DNA from 2 places in the Streptomyces sp. NPDC101776 genome. Region 2 is predicted to be linked to the other one. Evidence: predicted binding sites of a transcription regulator. Region 2 holds the regulator's gene; the other holds the start of a gene.

Region 1 (6,943 bases), on a different contig from region 2:
CTTCAGGGCCGATGGGGGTCTGGGGGCGCAGCCCCCAGGGATGGCGCGCTCCCACCGGCCGCACAACAAAAGCCAAGCTCAGCCCGGCTCAGCTCAGCTCAGCGAGCGCAGCGCCACCGCGTCGTACGGCGCCAGCTCCTCCACCCGCCCCGCGAGCACCTTCACGGCCCACTCCGGATCCTGGAGCAGCGCACGGCCGACCGCGACCATGTCGAACTCGTCGCGCTCCAGGCTGTCGAGGAGGTCGTCGATGCCCTTGACGGGGGCGCCCTCGCCGCGGAAGCCCTTGAGGAAGTCCCCGTCGAGGCCAACCGAGCCGACGGTGATGGTCTGCTTGCCGGTGAGCTTCTTGGTCCAGCCCGCGAGGTTGAGATCGGAGCCGGTCTCCTCGAACTCGGGGAGCCAGTAACGGCGGGTGGAGGCGTGGAACACATCGACGCCGGCCGCCGCGAGCGGGGTCAGGATCGCCTCCAGCTCCTCCGGGGTCTCGGCGAGACGGGCACCGTAGACATCCTGCTTCCACTGCGAGTAACGGAAGATGATCGGGAACTCCGAAGAGACCGTCTCGCGGACCGCCGCCACGATCTCCGCCGCGAACTTGGTGCGGGCGACCGCGTCACCGCCGTAGGCGTCCGTACGGCGGTTGGTGCCCGCGTACAGGAACTGGTCGAGGAGATAGCCGTGCGCGCCGTGGAGTTCGACGCCGTCGAAGCCGATCCGCTCCGCCGCCGCCGCGGCCTCGGCGAAGGCGCCGATGACGTCGTCCAGGTCCCGCTGGGTCATGGCCGTACCGGTGACCTCGTCGCTGCCGATGCGCAGCCCGGAGGGGCCGACGGCGGGGGCGTCCGCGTACGGCGGCTGGCCCTGCTCGCGGACCATGCCGATGTGCCAGAGCTGGGGAACGATCGTGCCGCCCGCCGCGTGCACGCCCTCGGCGACCTTCGCCCAGCCCGCGAGCTGCTCCTCGCCGTGGAAGCGCGGGACGCGGTCGCTCTGCCCGGCCGAGTCGTGACCGACGTAGGTCCCCTCGGTGACGATCAGGCCCACGCCCGCGGCGGCCCGCCGGGAGTAGTAGCCGACCACGTCCTCACCGGGCACCCCGCCCGGCGAGAACTGCCGGGTCATCGGCGCCATCACGATCCGGTTCGGGACGGTCAGGCCGTTGAGGGTGATCGGACGGGCGAGAACTTCGGCCGCTCGGGAGGCGGGGGCGGTCGTAGACACGTGTGGGGGCTCCTCGGGACACCAGGCACCAGACATCGAATATCAGGTACCAGTTGGTATGTGCGTATGCATTGATCATGCGTCAACGACAACCGTCCGGCCAAGCCCCGCATTCCGACCGGTCGGCGCCGCGCCCTGTGATACCGGACACGATCCCGAACATGATCCTGGACATGAAACCGGAAACGCCCGAGGGCGGTACCCCCTGTCGGAACAGGAAGTACCGCCCTCGGCAAGACCGTTGACCAACCCGGAGGGGTCGATCAGAAGTCCATGTCACCGCCCGGCATGCCGCCGCCGGCACCCGCGCCGGCACCGGCCTTCTCGGGCTTGTCGGCGATGACGGCCTCGGTGGTGAGGAAGAGCGCGGCGATGGACGCGGCGTTCTGCAGGGCAGAGCGCGTGACCTTCGCCGGGTCGATGATGCCCTCGGCGATCATGTCCACGTACTCACCGGTGGCGGCGTTGAGGCCGTGACCGATGGGCAGGTTGCGGACCTTCTCGACGACGACTCCGCCTTCGAGACCACCGTTGACGGCGATCTGCTTCAGCGGGGCCTCGAGCGCGAGCTTGACGATCGCGGCACCGGTGGCCTCGTCACCTTCGAGCTCGAGCTTCTCGAAGACGTGACCCGCCTGGATGAGCGCGACGCCGCCACCGGCGACGATGCCCTCCTCGACGGCCGCCTTCGCGTTGCGAACGGCGTCCTCGATGCGGTGCTTGCGCTCCTTGAGCTCGACCTCGGTGGCCGCGCCCGCCTTGATGACGGCGACGCCACCGGCGAGCTTGGCGAGGCGCTCCTGGAGCTTCTCGCGGTCGTAGTCCGAGTCGCTGTTCTCGATCTCGGCGCGGATCTGGTTGACGCGACCGGCAACCTGGTCCGCCGAGCCCGAGCCGTCGACGATCGTCGTCTCGTCCTTGGTGATGACGACCTTGCGAGCGCGACCCAGCAGGTCCACGGTCGCGTTCTCCAGCTTGAGACCGACCTCCTCGGAGATGACCTCGCCGCCCGTGAGGATGGCGATGTCGCCGAGCATGGCCTTGCGACGGTCACCGAAGCCCGGAGCCTTGACGGCGACGGACTTGAAGGTGCCGCGGATCTTGTTGACGACCAGCGTGGACAGGGCCTCGCCCTCGACGTCCTCGGCGATGATCAGCAGCGGCTTGCCCGACTGCATGACCTTCTCCAGGAGCGGGAGCAGGTCCTTGACGTTGGCGATCTTCGAGTTGGCGATCAGGATGTACGGGTCGTCGAGGACGGCCTCCATACGCTCCATGTCGGTGGCGAAGTACGCCGAGATGTAGCCCTTGTCGAAGCGCATGCCCTCGGTGAGCTCGAGCTCGAGACCGAAGGTCTGCGACTCCTCGACGGTGATGACGCCTTCCTTGCCGACCTTGTCCATCGCCTCGGCGATGAGCTCGCCGATCTGGGTGTCGGCGGCGGAGATGGAGGCCGTAGAAGCGATCTGCTCCTTGGTCTCCACGTCCTTGGCCTGCTCCAGCAGGGCACCGGAGACGGCCTCGACGGCCTTCTCGATACCGCGCTTGAGGGCCATCGGGTTGGCGCCCGCGGCTACGTTGCGCAGACCCTCCTTGACGAGGGCCTGGGCGAGGACGGTCGCGGTGGTCGTACCGTCACCGGCGACGTCGTCCGTCTTCTTGGCGACTTCCTTGACCAGCTCTGCGCCGATCTTCTCGTACGGGTCCTCGAGCTCGATCTCCTTGGCGATGGAAACACCATCGTTGGTGATCGTGGGGGCGCCCCACTTCTTCTCGAGGACGACGTTGCGGCCCTTGGGGCCAAGGGTGACCTTGACGGCGTCGGCGAGCTGGTTCATCCCGCGCTCGAGACCGCGCCGTGCCTCCTCGTCGAACGCGATGATCTTGGCCATGTGAAGTGGTCCTCCCGGACTGGGGTGGATTGCTCCGGACCGCGCTGGCGCCCGCGACGGACGGCCTGCCTGCCCCGATGGTTCCTTGCACCACCTGGCCTGCGGGCCTCACCGACCCGGTCCTTCGTTATCACTCTCACCTTCAGAGTGCTAACGCCAATGATTAGCACTCGGCATGGTCGAGTGCAAGCGGCTCCCACGTTCTGGCACCCACTCCGGCCCCTGCTGCGGCCCCCGAGTCCGACCCCCGGCTCCGGGCATGCCGAAGGGCCCGTACCCCAGGAGGTGACCCCCCAGGAGTACGAGCCCTTCGATGAGGAACGAAGAACGTCGCTGCTGTTCGTCGGCGCGTGCTTCAGGTGGTCGCGAGCCGGACCATGTCCGCCTGCGGCCCCTTCTGACCCTGCGAGATCTCGAAATCGACCCGCTGACCCTCTTCCAGGGTGCGGTAGCCGTCCATCTGAATCGCGCTGTAGTGGACGAAAACATCCGCACCACCGTCGACCGCGATGAAGCCGTACCCCTTCTCCGCGTTGAACCATTTGACGGTGCCCTGAGCCATGCCTAACTCCCCTATTACTGGCCCTTGCACGGACCCACACTTCGCGGATCCGGGTCAGACCTCACCCCCCACAGGATTGGGGGCGTGCGCCGGAACGCGTCGACCGCGGCCGAATGTATCCGTCCAACTGCCGTCTGCAACAGGTCAATCCGACGAGAATTCCGGGCAGGATCGGTCGGGAATTTACGGAGAATTCGTCCGACTTCAGGGCAAGTCGGGCCCGATAAAGGGCACATAACGCGCAAAATGCCTACACACTTTGGCTACTTCTCATCGCACGCGGAGCCGGTACTCATATGCGTCCGGCATGCGGAGTGGTGCGCGTTCCCCAACTCTACCGCGCTCAACCATACAGAATTGCCCCCTCCGTTTCTCTCACGGAGGGGGCAATTCGATGAACTCTCGGTAACCGGCGTTACCAAGGGTAATTATCAGCCGCCCGCGACGGCCGGAATGATCGAGACGCCGGCCCCGTCCGGAGTGGCCGTCTCCAGCCCCTGCTCGAACCGCACATCGTCATCGTTGACGTAGACGTTGACGAACCGGCGCAGCTTGCCCTGGTCGTCGAGGACGCGGGCGGAGATACCGCTGTGGTTCTTCTCCAGGTCGCTGATGACCTCGGCGAGGGTGGCGCCTTCGGCGGAGACCTCGGCCTTGCCGCCGGTGTAGGTGCGCAGGATGGTGGGGATACGGACGGAAACGCTCATGCTCAAGACCTCCGGTCAGGTACGGCTTTTGTCTTTCAGGGGCGCGGGGCTGTATCGATTTGCGGCTACCGGCGCGTGGGCGCGACCAGCCCCCACCGGCCCGCAGACGAAGAACGACTAGGACGCGAGCCCAGCTTCCCTGAACGACTCGAGGCTGGGCCGAATCGTCGCGGTGAGCCCAGTACCGGCGACCGCGTCCAGGGTCTTGAGACCGTCGCCGGTGTTCAGCACAACCGTGGTCAACGTCGGATCCAGCAACCCGCTCTCGATCAGCTTCTTCGCCACACCGACGGTCACCCCACCGGCGGTCTCCGCGAAGATGCCCTCCGTCCGCGCCAGCAGCTTGATCGCGTCCACACACTGCTCATCGGTGACGTCCTCGACAGCCCCACCGGTGCGCCGGGCGATATCCAGCACATAGGGACCGTCCGCGGGGTTCCCGATCGCCAGCGACTTCGCGATCGTGTTCGGCTTCTGCGGCCGTACGACGTCATGCCCCGCCTTGTACGCGACGGACACCGGCGAGCATCCTTCCGCCTGCGCACCGAAGATCTTGTACGGCTTGTCCTCGACGAGCCCGAGCTTGATCAGCTCCTGGAGCCCCTTGTCGATCTTCGTGAGTTGCGAGCCGGAGGCGATCGGCACGACCAGCTGGTCCGGGAGCCGCCAGCCGAGCTGCTCGCAGATCTCGTACGCCAGGGTCTTGGAGCCCTCTGCGTAGTACGGCCGCAGGTTGACGTTGACGAAGCCCCAGCCCTCGCCGGCCGGGTCGCCGATCAGCTCGGAGCAGAAGCGGTTCACGTCGTCGTAGTTGCCCTCGATGCCGACGAGCTCGCCGCCGTAGATCGCGGCCATGACGACCTTGCCCTGCTCCAGGTCGTGCGGGATGAACACGCAGGAGCGGAAGCCCGCCCGGGCGGCGGCGGCGCCGACGGCGCCGGCGAGGTTGCCGGTGGAGGAGCAGGAGAGGGTGGTGAAGTCGAAGGCGCGCGCCGCTTCGATGGCCTGCGCCACGACGCGGTCCTTGAAGGAGTGCGTCGGGTTGCCGGAGTCGTCCTTCACGAACAGCTTGCCGGCGTCGACGCCGAGTTCGCGGGCGAGGTTGTCGGCCTGGACGAGCTTGGTCCAGCCGGGGTTGATGTTCGGCTTGGTCGCCACGTCGGCGGGGACGGGCAGCAGGGGCGCGTAACGCCAGATGTTCGCGGGGCCCGCCTCGATCCGCTTGCGGAGCTCTTCGGTGTCGTAGGCCGAGAAGTCGTAGGCGATCTCCAGCGGGCCGAAACACTCCTCGCAGGCGAAGACCGGGCCGAGCGGGACGCGGTGGCCGCACTCGCGGCAGGAGAGCGCGGTGGCGGGGCCGAGGTCGACGGTGTTCGTGGGGGTGGGGTCCGCGGCGGTCGTGTCCGTCTTCGCGGGGTTCGTGGTGCTTGCAACAGTCTGCGCAGCCATGGAGGCGAGGCCCTTTCCTCATCTTCCTCACGACGCATTTCGCCATGAGACGGATTTGGCACCTTCCCGAGCCGGGAGCCTCGGCGCATGGCGGTTCTTTCACCACATGCGACAAGACCGGCTGGAGGGTTGCCGGGGCTTCAACGGGCCGTATCCCTCTGCCCCTCTGGATGAGCGGTGTTCAGTTGTGTACGCGATTGTCTCGCCGACGGCCCCCGACATGCGATGGTCATCAGCGTTGTTCAAGACTGTAACCGAAGGCCAGGACAGTTGAGTGAGCCGTCCGAACCGCGAGATGGACCAGACACTCACTGTCTGTGACCAGCCCTCGCCGAGAGAACGCAGAGGAGCCGCGCAACGTGCTGAAGGAAGTCGAGCACTGGCTGAGCACCCGCTCCTGGTCCATGACCGATCGGCCGCTCCACAAGATTCTTGCCGCCAAGCACCGCACGGGCCAGTCGGTCAGTGTCGTGCTGCCCGCGCTCAACGAGGAAGCGACGGTCGGCGACATCGTCGCGATCATCCGTCATGACCTCATGCAGCAGGTCCCGCTCGTCGACGAGATCGTCGTCGTCGACTCCGGGTCCACCGACCGCACCTCCGAGGTGGCCGCCGCGGCGGGCGCCCGGGTCGTGCACCGGGACGACATCCTGCCCCGCATCCCCGCCGTGCCCGGCAAGGGCGAGGTGCTGTGGCGCTCGCTGCTGGTGACGAGCGGCGACATCGTCTGCTTCATCGACGCGGACCTGAAGGAGTTCTCCTCGGACTTCGTCACCGGGATCGTAGGCCCGCTGCTCACCGACCCCGGCGTCGACCTCGTCAAGGCGATGTACGACCGCCCGCTCGGCGGCGCGGCCGGCCAGGGCGGACGCGTCACCGAGCTGATGGCCCGCCCGCTGCTGAACATGCACTGGCCTCAACTGGCCGGATTCGTGCAGCCGTTGGGCGGTGAGTACGCGGCCCGCCGCTCTCTCCTTGAGCAACTCCCCTTCCCCGTCGGGTACGGCGTCGAGCTGGGCATGCTCGTCGACGCGCTGCACCTGGTGGGTCTGGACGCGCTCGCCCAGGTGGACGTCGGGGTGCGCAAGCACCGGCACCAGGACGGGCAG
Region 2 (6,943 bases):
CCGCCCACGGTCACCACCGCGAGCCCCGCCACGGCGGCCACCCGTCGGCCGCGCGGCCGACGCCAGTTCTGTCTCAACGCCCCCATGGACGGCAGCCTGCCACCGTCACGGCGCACAAGGAAGAGCGCATACGGCCACCCGTGCGCCGGGGGCGCAATCACCGGCGCACGATCGTCAGCCGCGGAGCAGCAGCCACTCCTGAAGCTCCACCACATTGCCCTCGGGGTCCTTGAGATGGGCGACCCGCATCCGGTCCGTCATCGGCGCGGGCCCGTGCAGCAGCTCCGCGCCCCGGGCGGTGATCTGCTCGCAGTACCCGTCCAGACCGTCGACCCGCAGCACCACGAGCGAGCGGTGCCCGGTCGCCGACTCCCCAAGTTCGCCCAGGACTTGGGCCATCATCGCGCGGTCCTGGAGCGCGATCCCGGCCGAGCCGATCGAGGGGGAGAACTTCTCGTACGGTCCCTCGGCCGCCCCCGACTGGGGCTTCAGGCCCAGGACTTCGGCGTAGAAGCGGTAGCAGGCGGCGAAGTCGGTGACGAGCAGCCGTACTTGGGCGAGTTCCACGGCGATCCCTCCTGGTTCAGGACCAGCGTCCGGTACGGCCCAGGAGCAGGGCGGTCGCCGCGGTCCCGGCCGTCGATGTACGCAGCACGCTACGCCCGAGCCGGCAGGCCTTCGCCCCCGCGTCCTCGAAGAGCCTCAACTCCTCGGGGGAGACGCCTCCTTCGGGGCCCACGACCAGCACGATCTCGCCCTCGGTGGGGAGTTCGGCGGTGGCGAGGGGCTCGCTGCCGTACTCTCGGTCCTCGTGCAGGACGGCGGCGAAGTCGGCTTTGGCCAGAAGTGCCGCAACCTGCTTGCTCGTTACCGCGTCCGCGACCTCCGGGAAGCGCAGCCGGCGGGACTGCTTGCCGGCCTCGCGTGCGGTGGCCCGCCACTTCGCGAGGGCCTTGAGGCCCCGCTCGCCCTTCCACTGCGTGATGCAACGGGAGGCCGCCCAGGGGACGATCGCGTCGACACCGGTCTCGGTCATCGTCTCCACGGCCAGCTCGCCGCGGTCGCCCTTGGGGAGGGCCTGGACGACGGTGATGCGGGGGCTGGGCTCCGACTCGGCGGGGAACGCGTGGAGTTCGACGATCAGCCGGTCCTTGCCCTCGGCCCTGACGACTACACCGGCGGCGCCCCGGCCCTGTCCGTCCGTGAGCACGACGTCCTCGCCGGGCTGCAGCCGTCGTACGGAAACGGCGTGTCGTCCCTCGGGTCCGGCCACCTCGGCGACGGAGCCGGGGCCCACGCCCGCCAGGGACTCGACGATGAACACCGGCGCGGTCATCGGAGCTCGCCGCCGGCCGACAACGCTGTCCGGGCGACGGCCAGTTCGGCGGCCAGGACCTCGACCAGTTGGCCGGCCGGCAGCTCGCGGGCCATGCGGTGGCCCTGTCCCGCCCACAGGGCCATGCCCTGCGGGTCGCCGGACGCGGCGGCCTTCTTGCGGAGCGGGGAGGTCAGGTGGTGGATCTCCGGGTACGCGGCGGGGGCGTAGGGGCCGTGCTCGCGCATGAAGCGGTTGACCAGGCCGCGGGCCGGGCGGCCGGAGAAGGCGCGGGTCAACTCGGTTCGCGTGAACAGGGGGTTGGTGAGCGCCTGCTTGTGCAGGGCGTGGGCGCCGGACTCGGGGGTGGTGAGGAACGCCGTGCCGAGTTGGGCCGCGCTCGCGCCCGCGGCGAGGGCGGCGGCGATCTGGCTGCCGCGCATCAGACCGCCGGCGGCGACGATCGGGAGGCTCACGGTCTCGCGGATCTGGGCGACGAGGGAGAGCAGGCCTATGCCGGCGCCGTCGTTCTCCGGGAGGTCGCGGTGGGTGCCCTGGTGGCCGCCGGCCTCGACGCCCTGCGCGATCACCGCGTCGGCACCGGCCCGCTCCACGGCGAGGGCCTCCTCGACGGTGGTGACGGTGACGAGGGTGAAGGTGCCGGCCCGGCGCAGCGAGTCCAGCACCTCGGGGGTCGGGACGCCGAAGTGGAAGGAGGCGAAGGACACCGGGTTGTCGCGCAGGACGGACAGCTTGGCGTCGTAGCCGTCCTCGCGGCCGCTGTCCGGGTCGCCGAGTTCGGTGTCGTACCAGGTGGCCTCGCCGGCCAGTTGGTGGGCGTAGACGTCGACGGCCGCCTTGTCCGCGTACTCGGGGTACTCGGGCTGCGGCATGAAGAGGTTCACGCCGAAGGGGCGGGACGTCAGACTCCGCAGTTGCTTGATCTCCTGGTACATGCCGTCGGCTGTTTTGTACCCGGCGGCGAGGAATCCCAGCCCGCCGGCCTCGGACACGGCGGCCGCGAGACGCGGGACGGAGACACCGCCCGCCATCGGGGCCTGCACGATCGGATGAGGGAAGAGATCGGTCAGTGCGGAGGACATGACGGCATGTTGTCACGTCCTCCGAACAAGTCCGAATCCGGCCTTCCGCCCGGCATAGGACAGGTGCATGCCCGGTACGGGGCACGCTTTCCGCCCGGGCGGAGGGCCGGGTCAGCGACCGTTGAACGCGTCCTTCAGCCGGGAGAACAGGCCCTGCTGCCCAGGCTGGAACGTCCCCATGGGGCGCTCCTCGCCGCGCAGTTTCGCCAGTTCCCGCAGCAGGCGTTCCTGTTCCACGTCGAGCTTGGTCGGGGTGGTGACCTCGACGTGCACGATGAGGTCGCCCCGGCCGCCGCCGCGCAGATGTGTGATGCCTCTGGTGTGCAGCGGGATCGACTGGCCGGACTGGGTGCCCGGGCGGATGTCGACCTCCTCCATGCCGTCCAGCGTCTCCAACGGCACCTTCGTACCCAGGGACGCCGCCGTCATCGGGAGCGTGACCGTGCAGTGCAGGTCGTCGCCGCGGCGCTGGAACATCGCGTGCGGCAGCTCGTGGATCTCGACGTACAGGTCACCGGCGGGGCCGCCGCCGGGGCCGACCTCGCCCTCGCCCGCGAGCTGGATCCGGGTGCCGTTGTCCACACCCGCCGGGATCTTGACCGTGAGCGTGCGCCGCGAGCGGACGCGGCCGTCACCGGCGCACTCCGGGCACGGCGTCGGCACGACCGTGCCGAAGCCCTGGCACTGCGGGCAGGGGCGGGAGGTCATGACCTGGCCCAGGAAGGACCGGGTCACCTGCGAGACCTCACCGCGACCGCGACACATGTCACAGGTCTGCGCGGAGGTGCCGGGGGCGGCGCCCTCGCCGTTGCAGGTGTTGCAGACGACGGCCGTGTCGACCTGGATGTCCTTCGTGGTGCCGAAGGCCGCCTCGTCCAGCTCGATCTCCAGCCGGATCATGGCGTCCTGGCCCCGGCGGGTGCGCGAGCGCGGTCCGCGCTGCGACGCCGTACCGAAGAAGGCGTCCATGATGTCCGAGAAGTTCCCGAAGCCGCCCGCGCCGAAGCCCGCGCCCGCGCCGCCCGCCTGCGAGAGGGGGTCGCCGCCGAGGTCGTAGACCTGCTTCTTCTGCGGGTCCGAGAGCACCTCGTAGGCGGCGTTGATCTCCTTGAACCGCTCCTGGGTCTTCGGGTCCGGATTCACGTCCGGGTGCAGCTCGCGCGCGAGCCGGCGGAAGGCCTTCTTGATCTCATCCTGCGACGCGTCGCGACGCACGCCGAGAACGGCGTAGTAGTCCGTGGCCACTTAGGACTCCGCCAGGATCTGTCCGACGTACCGTGCCACTGCGCGTACCGCTCCCATCGTTCCCGGGTAATCCATGCGGGTCGGTCCGACCACGCCGAGCTTGGCGACTGCCTCGCCGCCCGAACCGTAGCCGACCGAGACCACGGAAGTGGAGTTGAGTCCCTCGTAGGCGTTCTCGTGACCGATCCGTACGGTCATGCCCGAATCCCCCGCCTCACCAAGCAACTTGAGGAGGACGACCTGCTCCTCCAGGGCTTCCAGGATGGGGCGGATGGTGAGGGGAAAGTCATGTCCGAAGCGGGTGAGATTGGCGGTGCCACCGATCATCAGCCGCTCCTCGGTCTCCTCGACGAGGGTCTCCAGGAGGGTGGAGAGCACCGTCGCGACCGTGCCGCGGTCCTCGTTCTCGAAGGCGTCCGGCAGGTCCTGCACGAGCTGCGGCACGTCCGCGAAGCGGCGGGCCGCGATCCGGCTGTTGAGCCGCGCGCGTAGATCCGCGAGCGAGGACTCCCCGAAGGGCGCCGGGCAGTCCACCATGCGCTGCTCGACCCGCCCGGTGTCCGTGATCAGCACGAGCATCACGCGCGCGGGGGCCAGCGACAGCAGCTCCACGTGCCGGACGGTCGAGCGGGTCAGCGAGGGGTACTGCACGACGGCGACCTGCCGGGTGAGCTGCGCGAGCAGCCGGACCGTACGGCCCACGACGTCGTCGAGGTCGACCGCGCCGTCCAGGAAGTTCTGGATCGCCTTGCGCTCGGGGCCGGTCATCGGCTTGACGCCGGCCAGCTTGTCCACGAAGAGGCGATAGCCCTTGTCCGTCGGAATGCGCCCGGCGCTGGTGTGCGGCTGGGCGATGTAGCCCTCGTCCTCCAGGGCCGCCATGTCGTTGCGCACCGTCGCCGGGGAGACGCCGAGGCTGTGCCGCTCGGTGAGCGCCTTGGACCCGACCGGCTCCTCGGTGCCGACGTAGTCCTGGACAATGGCGCGCAGTACCTGAAGCCTGCGTTCGCTGAGCATCGCGCACACCTCCAGTTCTGGTCGCCGTTTTGTTGCCGGGCTGCCCTTTCCTGGCACTCTGTGCGCGTGAGTGCCAGCGTTCCCCGGCCCAGTGTACGGCCGTGGGGTACACCCCGGGCAAGGCCGGTCCTACCGATGTCAATCCCTGGTCCCCTCACCGTTAGCGTCGCCGTATGACGGTGACTTGGGAAGAGGCGGGGTGGGAGCGGCTGGCCGCCGGGGTGGGGCGGTGCCGGCTGCCTGGCTGGGACTGCACGGTGGGGCTGGTCGTCGGGGGCGGCTCCGCGCTCATGATCGACGCCGGATCGAGTGTGGCGGAGGGCGCGCGGTTGCGTACGGCGGCGCAGGCGATCGCCGGGCGCCGTGTGACCCATCTCGCGCTCACCCACGCCCATTTCGACCATGTCTTCGGGGCGGCGGTCTTTGCCGGGGCGACGGTTCTCGTGGCCGGGGGCCTGAGCGAGGTGTTCGAGCACGGCGGTGAGGAGTTGCGGGCCGACGCGGTGCGCAACGGGCTGGATCCGCGGGCGGCGGAGAACGCGGCGGACCTCCTCGTGTGCCCCCGTGAACACGTGTGGGGCACCGCGGTGCTCGACCTGGACGGCGGCCCGGAGGTACAGCTCGTGGCGACGCGCGGGCACACCGCCCACGATCTCGCGCTCGTGGTGCCGGGCGACCCGCCGGTCGTCTTCTGCGGCGACCTGGTCGAGGAGTCCGGCGAACCCCAGGCGGGCCCCGACGCCGTACCGGCGCACTGGCCGGCCGCGCTCGACCGGCTCCTCTCCCTCGGCGGTGAGGACGCGCTGTACGTGCCCGGTCACGGAGCGGTGGTGGACTCGGGGTTCGTGCGGGCCCAACGGGACGCGTTGGCAACCCGTTTCGGCGTGTCGTGAAACCGGGCGGGCCGGTTCTCCTATCGTCATCCGAATGCGCCAGTACTCCGCCGATCTGACCCCGCCGTGGAAGAAGCCGAAGCCCGTCCCCGAGGTCGCCGCGGAGGCGGGCCTGGTGGTCGAGGAGCCCGGCACCGGTTTCTGCGGCGCGGTGATCCGCTGCGAGGCCGGCACGGTCACCCTGGAGGACCGCTTCGGCAAGCACCGGGTGTTCCCCCTGGAGCCGCGCGGCTTCCTCCTGGAGGGCCGCGTGGTGACCCTGGTGAAGCCGGTGTCGAGTCCGCTGCGGCCCACGCGTACGGCGTCCGGTTCGGTCGCCGTCCCCGGCGCACGCGCGCGCGTGGCCCGTGCCGGGCGGATCTACGTCGAGGGGCGGCACGACGCCGAGCTCGTCGAGCGGGTGTGGGGTGACGACCTGCGTATCGAGGGCGTGGTGGTCGAGTACCTGGAGGGCGTCGACGATCTGCCCTCCATCGTCGACGAGTTCGCCCCGGGGCCGGACGCCCGCCTCGGCATCCTGGTGGACCATTTGCTCCCCGGCACCAAGGAGTGGCGCATCGCCCAGGCCGTCACCAGCGAGCACGCGCTCGTCGTCGGCCACCCCTACATCGACATCTGGGAGGCCGTGAAACCGTCCTCCGTGGGCATCGCCGCGTGGCCCCGGGTCCCGCACGGGCAGGACTGGAAGACGGGGGTGTGCCGGGCGCTGGGTTGGCCGGAAAACACCGGTGCGGTGTGGCAGGCGATTCTCGCCAAGGTGACGTCGTACAAGGATCTGGAGCCGGAACTGCTGGGGCGGGTGGAGGAGTTGATCGACTTCGTCACGGGTAGCGGTGAGGCGTGACGTTCTCGTAGGCGGCGAATTCGCTGGTGTCCAGTTCCATGCAGATGGGCTCCAACGGTGTGCGGTAGTCCGCGTCCTCGCCCGTGCCCGTCGGCTCGGTGAGCAGGACGCACTGGGCCATGACCGGATCGATGATCAAGTACCCGGGCACTTCGGCCGCGGCGTAGATCGAGCACTTGACGCTGTAGTCGCGATGGACGCTGCTGGTGGAGACGACCTCGACCAGCAGTGTGGCGGCCCCGGCGGGCATCAGTCTTCGGCGATCGGGGCCGGTACCGCGTTCGATCACCACAAGGTCCGGCTGCGGCTCGTTCGGCTCTTCTGGGATCGCCACTCGCTGCGTCTGAAGCCGTCTCCAGCCCGTCCTGGGAATCTGGTCCTGAACCGTCGCAACGATCGCGTTGTGCACCAGGTCAGGGCCGACCGTCAGCACGATCTCCCCCGTAACCGAATCCGCCTCCTGCCCCGGTTCAGTCCCCCGAGCGATCAGTCCACCAGGTCCCGCACCACCGCGTCCGCCAGCAAC

What was found. The regulator HrcA, encoded in region 2, represses chaperone genes, less so after heat shock. The targets are predictions, from matches to a motif close to TTNGCACTCNGNNNNNCNGAGTGCNAA.
Region 1: the regulator HrcA is predicted to act here: its motif matches at 3,280-3,306, upstream of groL (chaperonin GroEL).

Annotation. Positions count from the first base shown of each region.
Region 1 is NZ_JBIWMV010000006.1:234,198-241,140, forward strand. Features, by position in the region: gene ACIRRY_RS21690 (NADH:flavin oxidoreductase) at 94-1,224, opposite strand; gene groL (chaperonin GroEL) at 1,488-3,116, opposite strand; gene ACIRRY_RS21700 (cold-shock protein) at 3,472-3,678, opposite strand; gene ACIRRY_RS21705 (MoaD/ThiS family protein) at 4,110-4,385, opposite strand; gene thrC (threonine synthase) at 4,503-5,834, opposite strand; SAM riboswitch class I at 5,850-6,011, opposite strand; gene ACIRRY_RS21715 (glucosyl-3-phosphoglycerate synthase) at 6,194-6,943, shown strand, end outside.
Region 2 is NZ_JBIWMV010000002.1:378,559-385,501, reverse strand. Features, by position in the region: gene ACIRRY_RS07495 (hypothetical protein) at 1-86, opposite strand, end outside; gene ACIRRY_RS07490 (VOC family protein) at 175-567, opposite strand; gene ACIRRY_RS07485 (16S rRNA (uracil(1498)-N(3))-methyltransferase) at 584-1,336, opposite strand; gene ACIRRY_RS07480 (nitronate monooxygenase) at 1,333-2,418, opposite strand; gene dnaJ (molecular chaperone DnaJ) at 2,530-3,663, opposite strand; gene hrcA (heat-inducible transcriptional repressor HrcA) at 3,664-4,680, opposite strand; gene ACIRRY_RS07465 (MBL fold metallo-hydrolase) at 4,854-5,573, shown strand; gene ACIRRY_RS07460 (DUF3097 domain-containing protein) at 5,608-6,417, shown strand; gene ACIRRY_RS07455 (Uma2 family endonuclease) at 6,395-6,904, opposite strand; gene hemW (radical SAM family heme chaperone HemW) at 6,904-6,943, opposite strand, start outside.